One region of the Mesorhizobium sp. M0663 genome, then DNA from elsewhere that is predicted to be linked to it. Evidence: predicted binding sites of a transcription regulator. Region 1 holds the regulator's gene; each other region holds the start of a gene.
The links. Region 1 encodes PhoB, which activates phosphate uptake and scavenging genes when phosphate is short. Its sites were predicted from a motif close to TGTCATNNANCTGTCAT; they were not measured.
Positions count from the first base shown of each region.

Region 2: NKI54_RS17230 (esterase-like activity of phytase family protein) is a predicted target of PhoB. The motif match lies at 3,401-3,417, and genes of this name have one in related genera.
Region 3: NKI54_RS30240 (PhoX family protein) is a predicted target of PhoB. The motif match lies at 3,420-3,436, and genes of this name have one in related genera.

Region 1 is NZ_JAMYPX010000005.1:104,731-109,483, reverse strand. Features, by position in the region: gene pstC (phosphate ABC transporter permease subunit PstC) at 1-124, shown strand, start outside; gene pstA (phosphate ABC transporter permease PstA) at 128-979, shown strand; gene pstB (phosphate ABC transporter ATP-binding protein PstB) at 976-1,779, shown strand; gene phoU (phosphate signaling complex protein PhoU) at 1,812-2,519, shown strand; gene phoB (phosphate regulon transcriptional regulator PhoB) at 2,536-3,225, shown strand; gene NKI54_RS12680 (ROK family protein) at 3,235-4,479, opposite strand.
Region 2 is NZ_JAMYPX010000008.1:155,297-160,049, reverse strand. Features, by position in the region: gene NKI54_RS17240 (MATE family efflux transporter) at 1-695, opposite strand, end outside; gene NKI54_RS17235 (L,D-transpeptidase) at 887-1,675, shown strand; gene NKI54_RS17230 (esterase-like activity of phytase family protein) at 1,822-3,300, opposite strand; gene NKI54_RS17225 (TIM barrel protein) at 3,548-4,537, shown strand; gene NKI54_RS17220 (sugar ABC transporter substrate-binding protein) at 4,580-4,753, shown strand, end outside.
Region 3 is NZ_JAMYPX010000030.1:19,791-24,543, reverse strand. Features, by position in the region: gene NKI54_RS30265 (helix-turn-helix domain-containing protein) at 1-750, opposite strand, end outside; gene NKI54_RS30260 (SMP-30/gluconolactonase/LRE family protein) at 866-1,726, shown strand; partial or broken gene NKI54_RS30255 (sodium-independent anion transporter) at 1,763-1,987, opposite strand; gene NKI54_RS30250 (phosphatase PAP2 family protein) at 2,247-2,948, opposite strand; gene NKI54_RS30245 (hypothetical protein) at 2,963-3,301, opposite strand; gene NKI54_RS30240 (PhoX family protein) at 3,505-4,753, shown strand, end outside.

The sequences.
Region 1 (4,753 bases):
CGACGGCGACCTCTACACCTCCTCGCTGGTGGCGCTCGGCCTGATCCTCTTCGCCATCACCTTCCTGATCCTTGCCGCCGCCCGCTATATGCTGATGCGGATCGACGCCCGTACGGGAGCCTGACCGATGTCGACATCCTCATCGCTCCACAGCCGCCGCAAAGCCAGGAATTCGGTGATGATGGCGCTTTGCGTCGTCGCCGCCGGCATCGGGCTTGCCTGGCTGGCGCTCATTCTCGGCGCACTGGTCTATAAGGGCACAGCCGGGCTTTCGCTCGCGGTCTTCACCGAGATGACGCCACCACCGGGCGAGGCCGGCGGCCTGCTCAATGCCATCGCGGGCAGCCTGCTGATGACGATCATCGCCGTTGTCGTCGGCACGCCGATCGGCGTGCTGGCGGGAACCTACATGGCCGAGTATGGACGCTTTTCGCGCATCACCACCGTCGTCCGCTTCATCAACGACATCCTGTTGTCGGCGCCGTCGATCATCATCGGCTTGTTTGTCTATGAGCTGATGGTGCGGCCAATGGGACATTTCTCGGCCATTGCCGGCGCCGTTGCGCTTGCCATCCTGGTCATTCCGGTGGTCGTGCGCACCACTGAAGACATGCTCAACCTGGTGCCGAACGCGTTGCGTGAAGCCGGTGCCGCGATCGGCGCGCCACGCTGGGTGGTGATCCGTTCGGTCGCCTACCGCGCCGCATTGTCCGGCATCGTCACCGGCATATTGCTGGCGATAGCACGCATTTCCGGCGAGACGGCGCCGCTGCTCTTCACCGCGCTCAACAACCAGTTCTGGAGCAGCAATATCAACGCGCCGATGGCCAGCCTGCCGGTGACCATCTTCCAGTTCGCTCTCAGCCCTTACGAGGAATGGCAGCAACTGGCGTGGACCGGCGCACTCATAATCACCCTGACGGTTCTGGGCTTGAGCATCCTCGCCCGCAGCCTTACCGGACGCAGAGAGGACAGATGACACAGATGTTGTCCCCAGACATGACGATGGCCGAAACGGTCGCCGAGAAGACGAAGATCGAGGTCAAGAATCTCAACTTCTACTACGGCCAGAGCAAGGCGCTGAAGGACATCAGCCTGTCGCTGCCTGAGCGCAGTGTCACGGCCTTCATCGGCCCTTCGGGCTGCGGGAAATCGACGCTGCTGCGTGTGTTCAACCGCATCTATGAGCTCTACCCAAAACAGATGGCCGAGGGCCAGGTGCTGCTCGACGGCAAGAACATTCTCGACCGGTCGCAGGATCTCAACCTCCTCAGGACCAAGATCGGCATGGTGTTCCAGAAGCCGACGCCGTTCCCGATGTCGATCTACGAGAACATCGCCTTCGGCGTCAGGCTCTACGAGAACCTCGGCAAGTCCGAGATGGACGGCCGCGTCGAACAGGCGTTGAAGCGCGCCGCGCTGTGGAGCGAGGTCAAGGACAAGCTCAACGCCAGCGGCTTGAGCCTATCTGGCGGCCAGCAGCAGCGGCTCTGTATCGCCCGCACCGTGGCCGTGAAGCCGGAAGTCATTCTGCTCGACGAACCGGCTTCGGCCCTCGACCCGCTGTCGACTGCCAAGATCGAGGAACTGATCGACGAATTGCAAGCCGACTACACGATCGTCATCGTCACCCACAACATGCAGCAGGCGGCGCGCGTGTCGCGCCAGACCGCCTTCATGTATCTGGGTGAACTGGTCGAGTTCGACCGGACCGAGAAGATCTTCACGTCGCCCCGCGAGAAGCGCACGCAGGACTACATCACTGGCCGCTTCGGCTGAGCCGTTCCGATCATGCATATGAGGACAGGACCATGGGCGAACACACAGTCGCTTCTTTCGACGAGGATCTCGAGCAGATCAGCAAGCTGATCCGCGACATGGCCGACCTCGCCGGTTCGATGGTCGGCGGGGCGACCAAGGCCCTGTTGAATTCCGACAACGTGCTGGCGCAACGCGTCGTTTCCGACGACGCCATCATGGATGCGCGTCAACGCGAACTGGACGACCGCGCCATAACCCTGATCGCCAAACGCCAGCCGATGGCCCACGATCTTCGCCATGTGGTCGGAGCGATCCGCATGGCGGGCGACCTCGAACGCATCGGCGATCTTGCCAAGAATATCGCCAAGCGCGTGAGTGCGGTCGGCCTCAGCGCCACGCCGCGGGACCTGTCGCATTCCATCGACGCGATGGCGCAGCTGGTTCTCATCCAGGTGCAGGGTGTCATCGAGGAATATGCTGCAGGCGATGCGGCCGCGTTGGCCAAGCTGCGTGCCGCCGACGAGCGCATCGACGTCAAATACACGTCCGTGTTCCGCGAGCTCTTGACCTACATGATGGAAGATCCGCGCAACATCACCGCTTGCACGCACCTGCTGTTCTGCGCCAAGAATCTGGAGCGGATCGGCGACCATGTCACCAACATCGCCGAAAATGCGTATTATGTGCTGACCGGCGAGCAATTGCCGGTCAATCGTCCGAAGCAGGACGAAACGACAATGTCCGCACCGGTGACATGATGGGGGTGCCCAGCCGATGATCGCACCACGCATAATGGTGGTGGAGGACGAGGAGCCGTTGGGTGTGCTGCTCCGCTACAATCTCGAATCCGAAGGCTACCAGGTCGAGGTGGTGACACGCGGCGACGAAGCCGAGATCCGTTTGCAGGAGAATGTGCCCGACCTTTTGGTGCTCGACTGGATGATACCAGCGGTTTCCGGCATCGAGCTCTGTCGTCGGTTGCGGGTGCGCCCCGAAACCGAGCGGCTGCCGATCATCATGCTGACCGCGCGCGGCGAGGAGAGCGACCGGGTGCGCGGTCTTTCGACCGGCGCCGACGACTATCTGGTCAAACCGTTTTCGACACCGGAATTCATGGCCAGGGTCAAGGCGCTGCTGCGGCGCGCCAAGCCGGAAGTGCTGTCCAGCGTGCTGAAGGTCGGCGACATCGTGCTCGATCGCGAATCGCACAGGGTCTATCGCAAGAAGAGCGAAATCAGGCTCGGGCCGACCGAATTCCGGCTGCTCGAGTTCATGATGCGGCATCCGGGCCGTGTCTTCTCGCGCAGCCAGTTACTCGATAATGTCTGGGGCGAGACAATCTACATCGACGAACGCACCGTCGACGTGCATGTCGGGCGGCTGCGCAAAGCCGTCAACAACGGCCGGATGCCGGATGTCATCCGCACCATCCGCGGTGCCGGCTATGCGATCAGGGAAGATTGACCCGCCTGGTCAGGCTACGTTCTTTCTGACGCTGGGCCTCATTTGCGCGCCCGGCGCGAAAATCTCCTGGTCGACGAAGCTTAACGCCCGCATCGCGCAGCCTTCGCGGATCAGCGGCAATTCGTTCGGCTCTGTATCGAAGGAGATCGAGCCTGAATGCTGGCCGCCGGCGGTCTGGGCGATTGCCTTCCGCAAGGCCGGCTCGATCAGATCGAAGGCGGCGGCACTGGCGCCGACCATCGCGACCGGTGCCGGATCGATCAGCGCGAACAGCGAGCCGAGACCGAAACCCAGCGCTTCGCCGGCCTTGCGGTAGGCCTCGCGTTCCGGCCCATCTTTCTCGCGCGCCTGGGCCGCCAGTGCTCGCATGTCGGCGTCGCTGACGTCGGCGACCGGTTCGCTGTCTTCGCTCATCTGCCTGGCGTTGCGCCAGATGGCGTAGTTGCCGGCATAGGCCTCGATGCAGCCGCGCCGCCCGCAACGGCAGAGCGCGCCGCCCGGACGATGGATCATGTGGCCAAATTCGCCGCCCGAGGAATGCGTCCCGGTGAACAGTTCGCCCTTCAGCACCAGCCCCATGCCGATGCCATGCGAAAGCAGGATGGCGATGAAGTCGTCGCGATAGCGATCCGGATTGCGCCAGCGCAAAGCCACCGCCATCATGTTGCAGTCGTTCTCCACCGTTGCCGGGATGCCGAATTCGTCCTCCAGCATGTCGGCAAAGGCGATGTCGGTCTGCGGCGTGATCGGCGACCACAGCATGGCGCGTGCAGGGGAGTCGGTAATGCCCTGAATCGCCAGGGCGATGCGGGCGACACTGCGGACGTCAAGGTCTGGATCCTGCAGCCGGCGCCGGACGATGGCCATGCATTCACGGATCAGCTCGTCGCGCGGCATGGTCAGCGTGTCCAGCCGGCGCTGTTCCTCGGCGACCACCTGTCCCGTATAGTCGATAATGGCGGCCGACAGGAAATTCAGCGACAACACCACGGTCAGCACCGCCGCCGCTTCCGGGTTGAGGGCGAGGCCGACCTGCGGACGACCGCGTTTCAACGAAACGGGCTCGCTTGCCTTGCTCTCGGCGAGGATGCCTTCCCGTATCAGGTCGGAAGAGATCGCCGATATGGTCGAATGACTGAGGCCGGTGGTAGCTGCGATCTCAGTACGCGATGGCTGGCCGGCCCGGCGCACCGCCGAGATCACCATCGCCCGGTTGCGCCGGCGCAAATCGTCATGGCGGATTCCGACCGACATTGTTTTGCTTTCCTCCCGGTTGCCGCGGCCGCTCATGAACCGGAAGCCGTCGGTAATGTCCGACAAATAGTGTCGGATGCAGGCAAATAGTGTCAGATGCAGGTGGCGCTGTCATCGTTTATTCCGACGCTCGAAAAAACTCGCAGAGTCATCAAAATCCATCAGAATCGATGTTGACAGCAGCCGGAGATCGGGCCAGTATTTTTTCGAGGCTCGAAAAAATTAGAGCTTCTAAGCTGGTCTTTGAGCCAATTGGTCACGCCGTACGCGGCGC
Region 2 (4,753 bases), on a different contig from region 1:
AGCGGGTGCTTGCGCGCATAAAGCACGATCAGGATGGCAACCACGCTTACCGTCTGGCCGATCAGCGTCGACGCGGCCGAGCCGGCGATGCCGAGTTCGGGGAACGGGCCGATGCCGAGGATGAGCAACGGGTTCAAAACGACGTCGAGCACGACGGCCAGCGCCATGAACAGGAAAGGCGTGCGCGAATCGCCGGCGCCGCGCAGCACCGTCATGACGAAGGACAGCAGGTTCATCATCGGCACGGCGAGGAAGATGATGCGCAGATAGGAGCGCGCCAGCGGCAACGCATCGGCCGGCGTGCCGAGCGCATCGAGGATCGCATCGACCCAGATCCAGCCGCAGACCGCGAACACCACCGAGACGAGGAAGAAGAAGGTGGCGCTGGTGCCGACGATGCGCCGGGCTTCGGGCAGGTCACGAGCGCCGACGGATTGTGCGACCAGGATGGTCGCCGCCATGCCGATGCCGAAGACGGTGCCGAGGATGAGAAACAGCACGAGGTTGGCATTGGACGTGGCGGTCAGCGCCGCTTCACCGAGGAAACGGCCGACCCACACGGCATTTATCGAGCCGTTGAGCGACTGCAGCACATTGGAGCCGAGCACCGGCAGGGCAAACAGCAAAAGGGTGCGCGGGATAGGCCCACTGGTGAGGTCGCCGGTCTGCCGGCGCGGGGGCATGTTGTCGTCCATGGCAGGCAACTCGGCGAAGGCTTGTCTGAGTCCGCAATGATTGCCGATTTAGCGAGAGAGGTCGATGCGGCGCTGTAAATTCCGCCTGGCGTGCCTTGATCTAAGCATTTCTCAAACCTTTCGGAATCGTATATTGATCCCGCACGCGTGGGGCCGCATTTTCCTGGATCTCAGGGCAAGCCGGGGGGCTCATGTCCGATATTCCGTTGTTTTTTGAGCGCCTGAACCGGCGCGCCTTTCTTGGTGCATCCGCTCTGGGCGCGGCCTCCGTGGCTCTTTCGTCGTGCACCACGACGGACGTGGCGGCGCCGCCGGTGCCCGCGGCACCAAGCGATCCGGCCCTCGGCGATGCCGCAAGCATGTATGCCGCGCGCATCGACGAGGGCTATCAACTGCCGGCAATCCCGGTAGCCAAGGTCGATCCGAAATTCGTGCGTCAAATCGTGGCCGACCCGACTGGAGAAAAACCCGGCACGATCGTCGTCGATACTTCCGAGCACTTCCTCTATCTGGTGCGCGACGGCGGCAAGGCAATTCGCTATGGCGTCAGCCTCGGCAAGGCCGGTTTCGGATGGACCGGCAGCGCCGTGGTTCAGGCGAGGAAGAAGTGGCCGGTCTGGACGCCGCCGCCGGAAATGATCCAACGCCGGCCGGAACTGGCGAAATACAAGGACGGCATGCCGCCCGGCCCGCAGAGCCCGCTTGGTGCCCGCGCGCTGTATCTCTTCCGTGACGGCAAGGACACGATGTATAGGCTGCACGGCACGCCGGAGTGGGACTCCATTGGGAAGAACGCTTCCTCCGGCTGTGTGCGCTTCATGAATCAGGACATTATCGACCTCTACAGCCGCGTCGATGGCGTCGTGCCGGTCTTCGTGCGCCCGAACCTGTCGGCCGCCGGGAAGATCGCCGCCGTGTCAAACAGGACGGCCGAGCCGATCGATGCAGGCGTGCCAAGGGACGCGGAGATGTTGAGGTAAGTGCCTTCGACTGGATCGTCAGTCGCAGGTTTTGCGATGCTTAGGACACCGTCCTTGCGCGGGCGAGCCGCAACTGAAGGGGCACGACCGCTCAATCGCGCCAGCTCAGGCGGACGCGCTCGGCGCCTCCGCCTGTATGGGTGCCGCTACTTCTTGGCGAGGCCTGGGAGCGTGACCTGATAGACCAGGAACATGGTGTCGACATCGGCGCCATCCTCGGCCTTGTAGGCCGCGCCGACCTGGAAGCCGTCCTGCGTGAGGAAGTCATTGTCATTGGCGACGAACAGGAAATAGTCGTCGGGCAGCTTCGGATCGAGGACGCTCACCACCGACATCGCCTCCCATTTCTCCGAAAGGTTGTTGCGGTCGTTGGGCGCGCCATTGTGCAACCCGAAGCGGCCGAGCTCGCTCTTGTCGTTGATGTCGATGAACGGCGTCAGCTTGGCCGGCGTCACCGATGGATCGAGCTCACCCTTGGGCGCCAGCGGCTTGTCCTTGTCGAACTCTGTGCCGGCGATATCGGTTGCCGCCGACACATCGACGACGCTGATCTCGCGATGGAGCGAGGTGTCGCCCTTCAGCCCCTGGCCGTTGCCGCTGTCGCGCGCCAGCATCAGGAAGGTCTTGTCCGACAGCGCCACGATTTCACTCTGCGCGGCGATCTTGGTTTTGCCCTTGGCATCGGTGAACACCGGCAGCGGCACGACATATTCATGCGCGAGCTTGAGCTGGCCGGGATCCGAGGCATCGTAGACCAGCGCGCGCGTGTTCTGGCGCGTCGAGGCGGAATCGCCGCCATCTTGTCTGGGTGCCGACTGCAGCACGGCAATCAGGAACTTGCCGTCCGGCGTCAGCGCCATGCCTTCGAGGCCCTGGTTGTTCTGACGGCCGGTTTCGGGATCCTTCGGATCGGGGTCTGCCGCGCCAGGTCCCGGATTGTTGGAAGCAAAGTTTGGCGTCCCGTGACGCATCGGGACAAGCGCCGCCGGCGGCTGCGTTGCCGACATCAGACGCCCATCGGCGGAGAAGCGGTAGATGTTCGGACCGTATTCGTCCGAGATGAACATCGTGCCGTCGGGCAGCCGTGCGATCGCTTCGTTATCGAGCGCGAGCTTGCCGTTGGCTTCGGGCAGGATCGGCATGTCGTCGGTCGCGGCACGCACGCCGTTGAGCGGATCGAGCCCGGTTGCGTCGGCGCCCTTGTCGTCGGTCAAAAGCATGGTGTCGGCAAGCGTCGCCCTGAGGCCCGACTGTTCCTGGCCGGCGGCTGGCACTGCACCCGGCGCGATCGGGGCGAACTCGATGGCAATCGTGTTGAGGCGCGGCCGGTAGTCGGTAGTACCGACGACATTGTAGCCGCGATCCGGCAACAGCCACAACGAGCCCTTGTAGCCGTCGGCGCCATGCGTCCAGCCGGCAGCATCGATCGACATCCCTGAGCCGGAGCCAAACGTCTCGCCGAACTTGTCCTTCTGGCTGGCCGGGATGCGGCCGACACCGACCAAGCCTTTGTTGACGAAGCTGACGCCGCCGACGGTCGCGGCATTTTCTGCCAAGGCCGGAGTCAAGGCGGTGAACATCGCCAGCGCGACGGCGAGGGACGCGGTTCGGTGCAGGTTTTTCATGGAAATCCTCTTTGTGACAAAGCTGCCGGGGCCCGAAAAAGCGCCGCGTCGCATCGAGGATGCCGCGAAAGCCTTCGGAGAAGCGATCTAGGACGCGAACATGATACTTGCGTGACAGTGCCGGGCTTGCTTGTCCCTCGTGGTCGCAACTGGCCTGGGTATGGCGAATTCGTCGTCGCCGAGCGAGCAATTAACAACTTTACAAATAATAGTTCTAATGTAAAGTTATGACAATGAAAGGTCCCCGATGACAGCCTATCGTTTCGCCACCCGCCTCAATTCCTTTGCCTCGCGGCCACAGGCCGAGTGGCCCGATCTTGTCGGCAAACCGTCCATGCTGCAAATGGCGGCACGTGCGGCGAAGGTTGCGGAGTTGACCGATCTCGACCTCAACTTCCCCGACCATGTCGATGAAAAGCCTGCGGAAATAGCGCGCAAACTCGGCGATATCGGGCTTTCCATCAATGGTTTCGCCATGCGCTACTACTCCAACCCGGCCTTCAAGCTCGGCGCCTTCACCAACCCGGATCCTTCCGTTCGCCGCGAGGCCATCGACCTGACCAAGGCCGGGATCGACGCCGCGCGCGAGGCCGGCGCCAGCCTGATGACCTTGTGGCTCGGGCAGGATGGCTTCGACTATGCCTTCCAGGCGGACTACGCAGCGCTCTGGCAACACGAAATCGATGGCATTCGTGAAGTTGCGGCGCATGATCCGGGCTGCCAAATCAGCCTTGAATACAAACCCAACGAGCCGCGCTCCTACAGCCTGATGCCGGATGCGGCGACGACATTGCTGGCGATCCGCGAGATCGGCCTGCCCAATCTCGGCGTGACGCTCGATTTCGCCCATGTGCTCTATGCCGACGAGCAGCCGGCTTTCGCCGCCGCCCTCGTGGCACGCCACAGCAAGCTGCTCGGCGTGCACCTCAACGATGGCTACGCCAAGCGCGACGACGGCTTGATGGTCGGTGCCGTGCATACGCTGCAGACGATCGAGCTGCTCAGGCAGATCGGCCGCGACGGCTACGCCGGCGCCATCTACTTCGACACGTTTCCCGATATGACCGGGCTCGACCCGATCCACGAATGCGAAGTCAACATCGCGACTGTCAAGCGCATGCTGCGCGTCGTCGATCGGCTGGACGGGGACAACCGCATGTTAGCCGCCGTCGACCGTCAGGACGCGATCGCGTCGCAAGCCATTATCCAGGAAGCCATGCTCGGCCCGGACAGCTGAAGCTCCGGCGCCATCACCGTTTTCAACCAGGGAGGAAAGACCATGAAATTTCTGCTTGCCACCGCCACCGCTGCCCTGATGGCGCTGTCTATAGGCTCGTCGTTTTCCGCGGACCTCGCGCCGCTCAATTCCGACACCGAGAAGGATCGCATCGACTGGTCGCAGCTCGAGGCCAAGTTCGGGGCCTTCCCCAAGCTGCCCGAGGGCACCAAGGCG
Region 3 (4,753 bases), on a different contig from region 1:
CGCGCCTGCGTCGCGCGGATGCGGCCCGATCGGCATGATCACCGGGAACGGCGTTGCGCCGAACGCGAACGTCCATTTGTAACCGACCAGCCCGTCTTCGGGCGTCGTGTGCTGGTCGTGATGGGCAAGCAATTTGGCGCGCTCCGCCAATTCCTCAGCCTCGCGCTTGATCATTTCCGCCGTTTCCGGCCGCATCCGCCTGGAGAAGCTGACGAACGTCGCCTCGCGCTCAAGATGGGTAATGGCCCAGCCGATGAAATTCTTGTTGGTCATCTCGAACAGCGGCCGCAATGGCCCGTCGAAATTCCACTGGATCGGCGCCTCGACCAGCAGCCTTGCCGACAGGCCGCGACCGAGCGCGACCAGGCCGAGTTCCTCGAGGTCGCGCAGATAGAGGAACATCGAAGCCTCGCTCAGCCCTTGTGAGCGCATGATGCCTTCGGGCGTGAATTTCTCGGAAAGCATGACAAAGACGAACAGCAGTGCCGGCCGCCCGGCGAGCTTGCGCTCGATCTCCGGCGCGATCTGGTTGGCGGGTCCTGGTCCTCTGTTCATAGAGCCGAGCACGTTCTCCAACTCTACGCCGGCGGCAGTGCAGATCTCCATCAGCCGGTCGAGCTTGCAGTTGCGCTCGTGGAAGATGCGCTTCACCGTCGGCTCGGAAACACCCATCCGCTCGGCAAGGACGCGATAGGTGATGCCCTTTGCCTTAAGCGTCCGCTTCAGCGCTTCGAAGATCAGGCCGTTCATGGGATGCACCTCTTTTGCACGATTTGGTATCAGCCTTCGGTACTAGTCCTGATAGATCTTCCCGAAAAGTATCGAAAGGCCTAGCTCTCCGCCAGTCCATTACAGGAGACTAGCCATGAAGAGCCTCTTCACCTCGATACTTCTCGCCCTGGTCGGCATCGCGGCCGCGCCAGCAGTTCAGGCCGCTGAACTCTGGCGCACCGGCGGCCTCGAGCAGCCTGAATCGGCGCTGTTCGACGCCGCCGGCCAGCGCGTTATCGTCTCGAACATCGTCGGCAATCCCGGCGAAGCCGACGGCAACGGCTATCTGTCGATCCTGTCGATGGACGGCAAGCTAGTCACGCAACACTGGACCGACGGCATGGACGCGCCCAAGGGCATGGCGATTGTCGGCGGCAAACTCTACGTCGCCGACCTCACCCATGTGCGCGTCGTCGATCTCGCAAGCGGCAAGCTAACATCGACGATCGACGTGCCGAACGCGGTCTTCCTCAACGACGTGACCGCCGACGCGTCCGGCAAGATCTACGTCACGGATATGCTTGCCGATACGATCTATCGCATCGACGGCGACCGGCCCGAACTGTTCGTCAGGGATGCGGCGCTTGCTTCGCCGAATGGCATCTTCGCCGATGGCGGCCGGCTGATCGTCGCTTCCTGGGGCAAGGGCATCAAGCCCGACTTCAGCACCGCGGAGCCGGGCGGCCTGCTCTCGGTCGATCTTGCTACCAAGGCCGTTTCGCCACTGCCCGGCGCGGAAAAGTTTGCCAACCTCGATGGCGTCGTTGCCATCGGCGGCAGCATCTACGCCACCGCGTATATGACCGGCACGCTCTACCGCTACAAAGCCGGCGGCACGCCGCAAGCGGTTGCGACGTTCAAACCGGGCAGCGCCGACATCGGCACCGACGGCAAGTCGACAATCTTCGTGCCGCTGATGAACGACGGCGAGATCGCGGCATTGGGCCTCGACTAAGCCAGCCATCGGCTCAGGCGGCGGGCGCGGCTTTCTTCAGCTGCGCCCGCGATCCGTGATCGAGGCGGCATAAGTCACCAGCGGCCGCTTGACGCCGTGGTTGATCAGCATGCGGCGTATCTGCGGCGAAGCGCCTGATATAATGAAGCGAACGCCGGCGCGGCTCGCCTTGTGGGCCGCACCCTCGATGACATTGGCCGCCGTTGAATCGAAGAACGGCACCGCCGAACAGTCGAGGATGAAGTTCCTGCGCTGGCGCGGTCGGCGACGTCTTCCTGCACCAAGGATTGATGGTCTGCCTCCAAACATGCAGCACTCTTTGCCAGCCGATGCGCTGTCATGCTACAAACCTCGGCATCGTTTGGCGGGACATCCACTGCGATCCCGATTTCACAGGCACGACTTCAAAAGGATGAGCGGGTGAAGATATTCAAAGCGTTGGCGACCTCGACAGCCTTGCTGTCGATGGTTTTCCTGCTGGCAGGCTGCGGTCATGGCCTGATCAACAGGCTGATTTGAGTCAGGTGCCGTCGGCCCGCCCAAGCCATCGCTGCAGGAACCGTGCCGCAAGCCAGCACAGCATCGCCCAGGCAAAGCCGGCGCACCAGCCGGCCAATACGTCGGACGGCCAGTGGACGCCGAGATAGATGCGGCTGATGCCGACCACCACCGTCGTCAGCACCGCCAGCCCGAGTACATAGATCTTCGTTGTCCGCCCGGGCAAAAACCGCGCCGCCATGCTGCCCAGCGTCAAATATGTCACCGCCGACAGCATGGCGTGGCCGCTCGGAAACGAAAGCGATGCCACATCGGCGAGATGCGAGACCAGATCAGGGCGCGGCCGGTCGATGTCGAATTTCAGCACGCTTGACAGGAGCTGGCCGCCCGCTACCGCGACGAACATGAGAAGCGCCGCGCCTGGCCTGCGGATAAGGAGCAGGTAGACGATCATTGCTGCCGTGATCACCACCAGTACGCTGGCGCTGCCGAGGCTGGTGATGTCGCGCATCGCCCCTTCCAGCCACGCCGGTCCGATCGGATTGTCGGGCTGCCCGGCCTTGCGGAAGGCAAGCAGGATTTCGGTGTCGAAGGCATGCGGCGTGGTGGCCCGCGCCAGCTCCATCAGCTCCTCGAACCCCCACAGCCCGCCGGCAATGACCAGCCCGGCCAGCAGAACCGGGAACTCCAGCCAGTTGCGCAGTCTGCTTGCAATCTTCTTCATCGGCCCGATCGCAGTTACAGCCTTTGCAGATAGGGCCCGAGCGTGATCAGCGCCACAGCTGCGATGGCAAGCACGATGCCGGTTGCCTGTAAGGCATTGACGCGCTCGCCGAAGAAGACCAGCGCCACCACATTCACCGACACCAGCTGGATCACCGCCGACAGGCTGAACGACACCGACATGCCGAATTCACGGATCAGCCTCAGCATGATCAGATTGCCCAGCGAATAGAGCGCCAACGTCAGCACAATCTTGCCGAGGCTCGGCGCCAGCCCCCACTGTTTTGCGGCCATCGCCGCCAGCAGGAAGATTACCGTCGAAACGCAGAGCTGCCCAAGTCCCCAGAAACTCACTTTTGTTCTCTCCCGATGTGTCCCTACGCGCCTGCCGCAGCTCTTGTTTCCGAAGCGCCGGTCGCGGTCAAGCGGGCCCGATGTTGGACACGAAATCGCAGATGGTAATTAGCCGGCATGTCATCAAACTGTGACCTGCCGGCGATACCGGATTGGCCAGGCAACACGCTCCAGCAATCCATCCAGCCAGAGGCAGGCCCACTATGACCGAACATCGCTCCCCTGACGCCCATTTCCGCACCAGCGTGCTCGAGGAAAATGATGGGCCAGGAGCCAATCCCACCAACAACCGCACCATGGGTGAGATCATCGCCGCGCGGTTCTCGCGCCGGGGCTTCCTCAAGGGCTCGCTTGCCGTCTCGGCCATAGCCGCTACCGTCAGCCCGCTGGCGCTGATCACCGCCGACAATGCCCGCGCCGCCGAAGGCTCCGCCTTCGCTTTTGACGAGCTCGAGGCCGGCATCGACGACAAGCATCACGTCGCACCCGGCTATGACGCCGATGTACTGCTGCGCTGGGGCGATCCGCTGTTCGCCGATTCGCCGGAATTCGATCCGACAAAACAGTCGGCGGAAGCCCAGGCCAGACAATTCGGCTACAACAACGACTATGTCGGCTATATCCCGATCGACGGCTCGGCCGAGCACGGCCTGCTGGTGGTCAACCACGAATACACCAATCCGCACCTGATGTTTCCGGGCCTCGTCACCATCGTCGACGGCAAGGCCAAGCAGGCGCCCCTCAGCAAGGAACAAGTCGACGTCGAGATGACGGCGCATGGCGGCACTATCGTCGAGATACGCAAGGTATCAGGCAAATGGCAGGTCGTTCGCGACGGCAAGCTCAACCGCCGCATCACCTCCAACACCGAGATCGCGCTCTCCGGCCCGGTCGCCGGCCACGACCGCGTCAAGACCAGCGCCGATCCGACCGGCACGAAGATCATCGGCACCATCAACAATTGCGCCGGCGGCGTCACGCCATGGGGCACCTATGTCATGGCCGAGGAGAACATCCACGGCTATTTCTCGGGCGAGCTGCCGCAGGGGCATAAGGAAGCCGCCAATTACAAGCGCCTCGGCATTCCCGAAGGTGCCTATGAATGGGCAGCGCATTACGACCGTTTCGACATCGGCAAGGAGCCGAACGAGCCGAACCGCTTCGGCTGGATCGTCGAGGTCGACGTCCAGGATCCGACTTCGGCGCCGAGGAAGCGCACCGCGATGGGGCGCTTCAAGCATGAGGGCGCCGAATCAATCGTCGCCAAGGATGGCCGTGTCGTCTTCTATCTCGGCGACGACGAGCGCTTCGACTATGTCTATAAGTTCGTCACCACAGGCAAGTTCGATCCGGACGACCGCGCCGCCAACATGGATTTGCTCGACGACGGCACCTTGCATGTCGCCAAGTTTGCCGACGACGGTTCGGTCGAGTGGCTGCCGATCGTCTTCG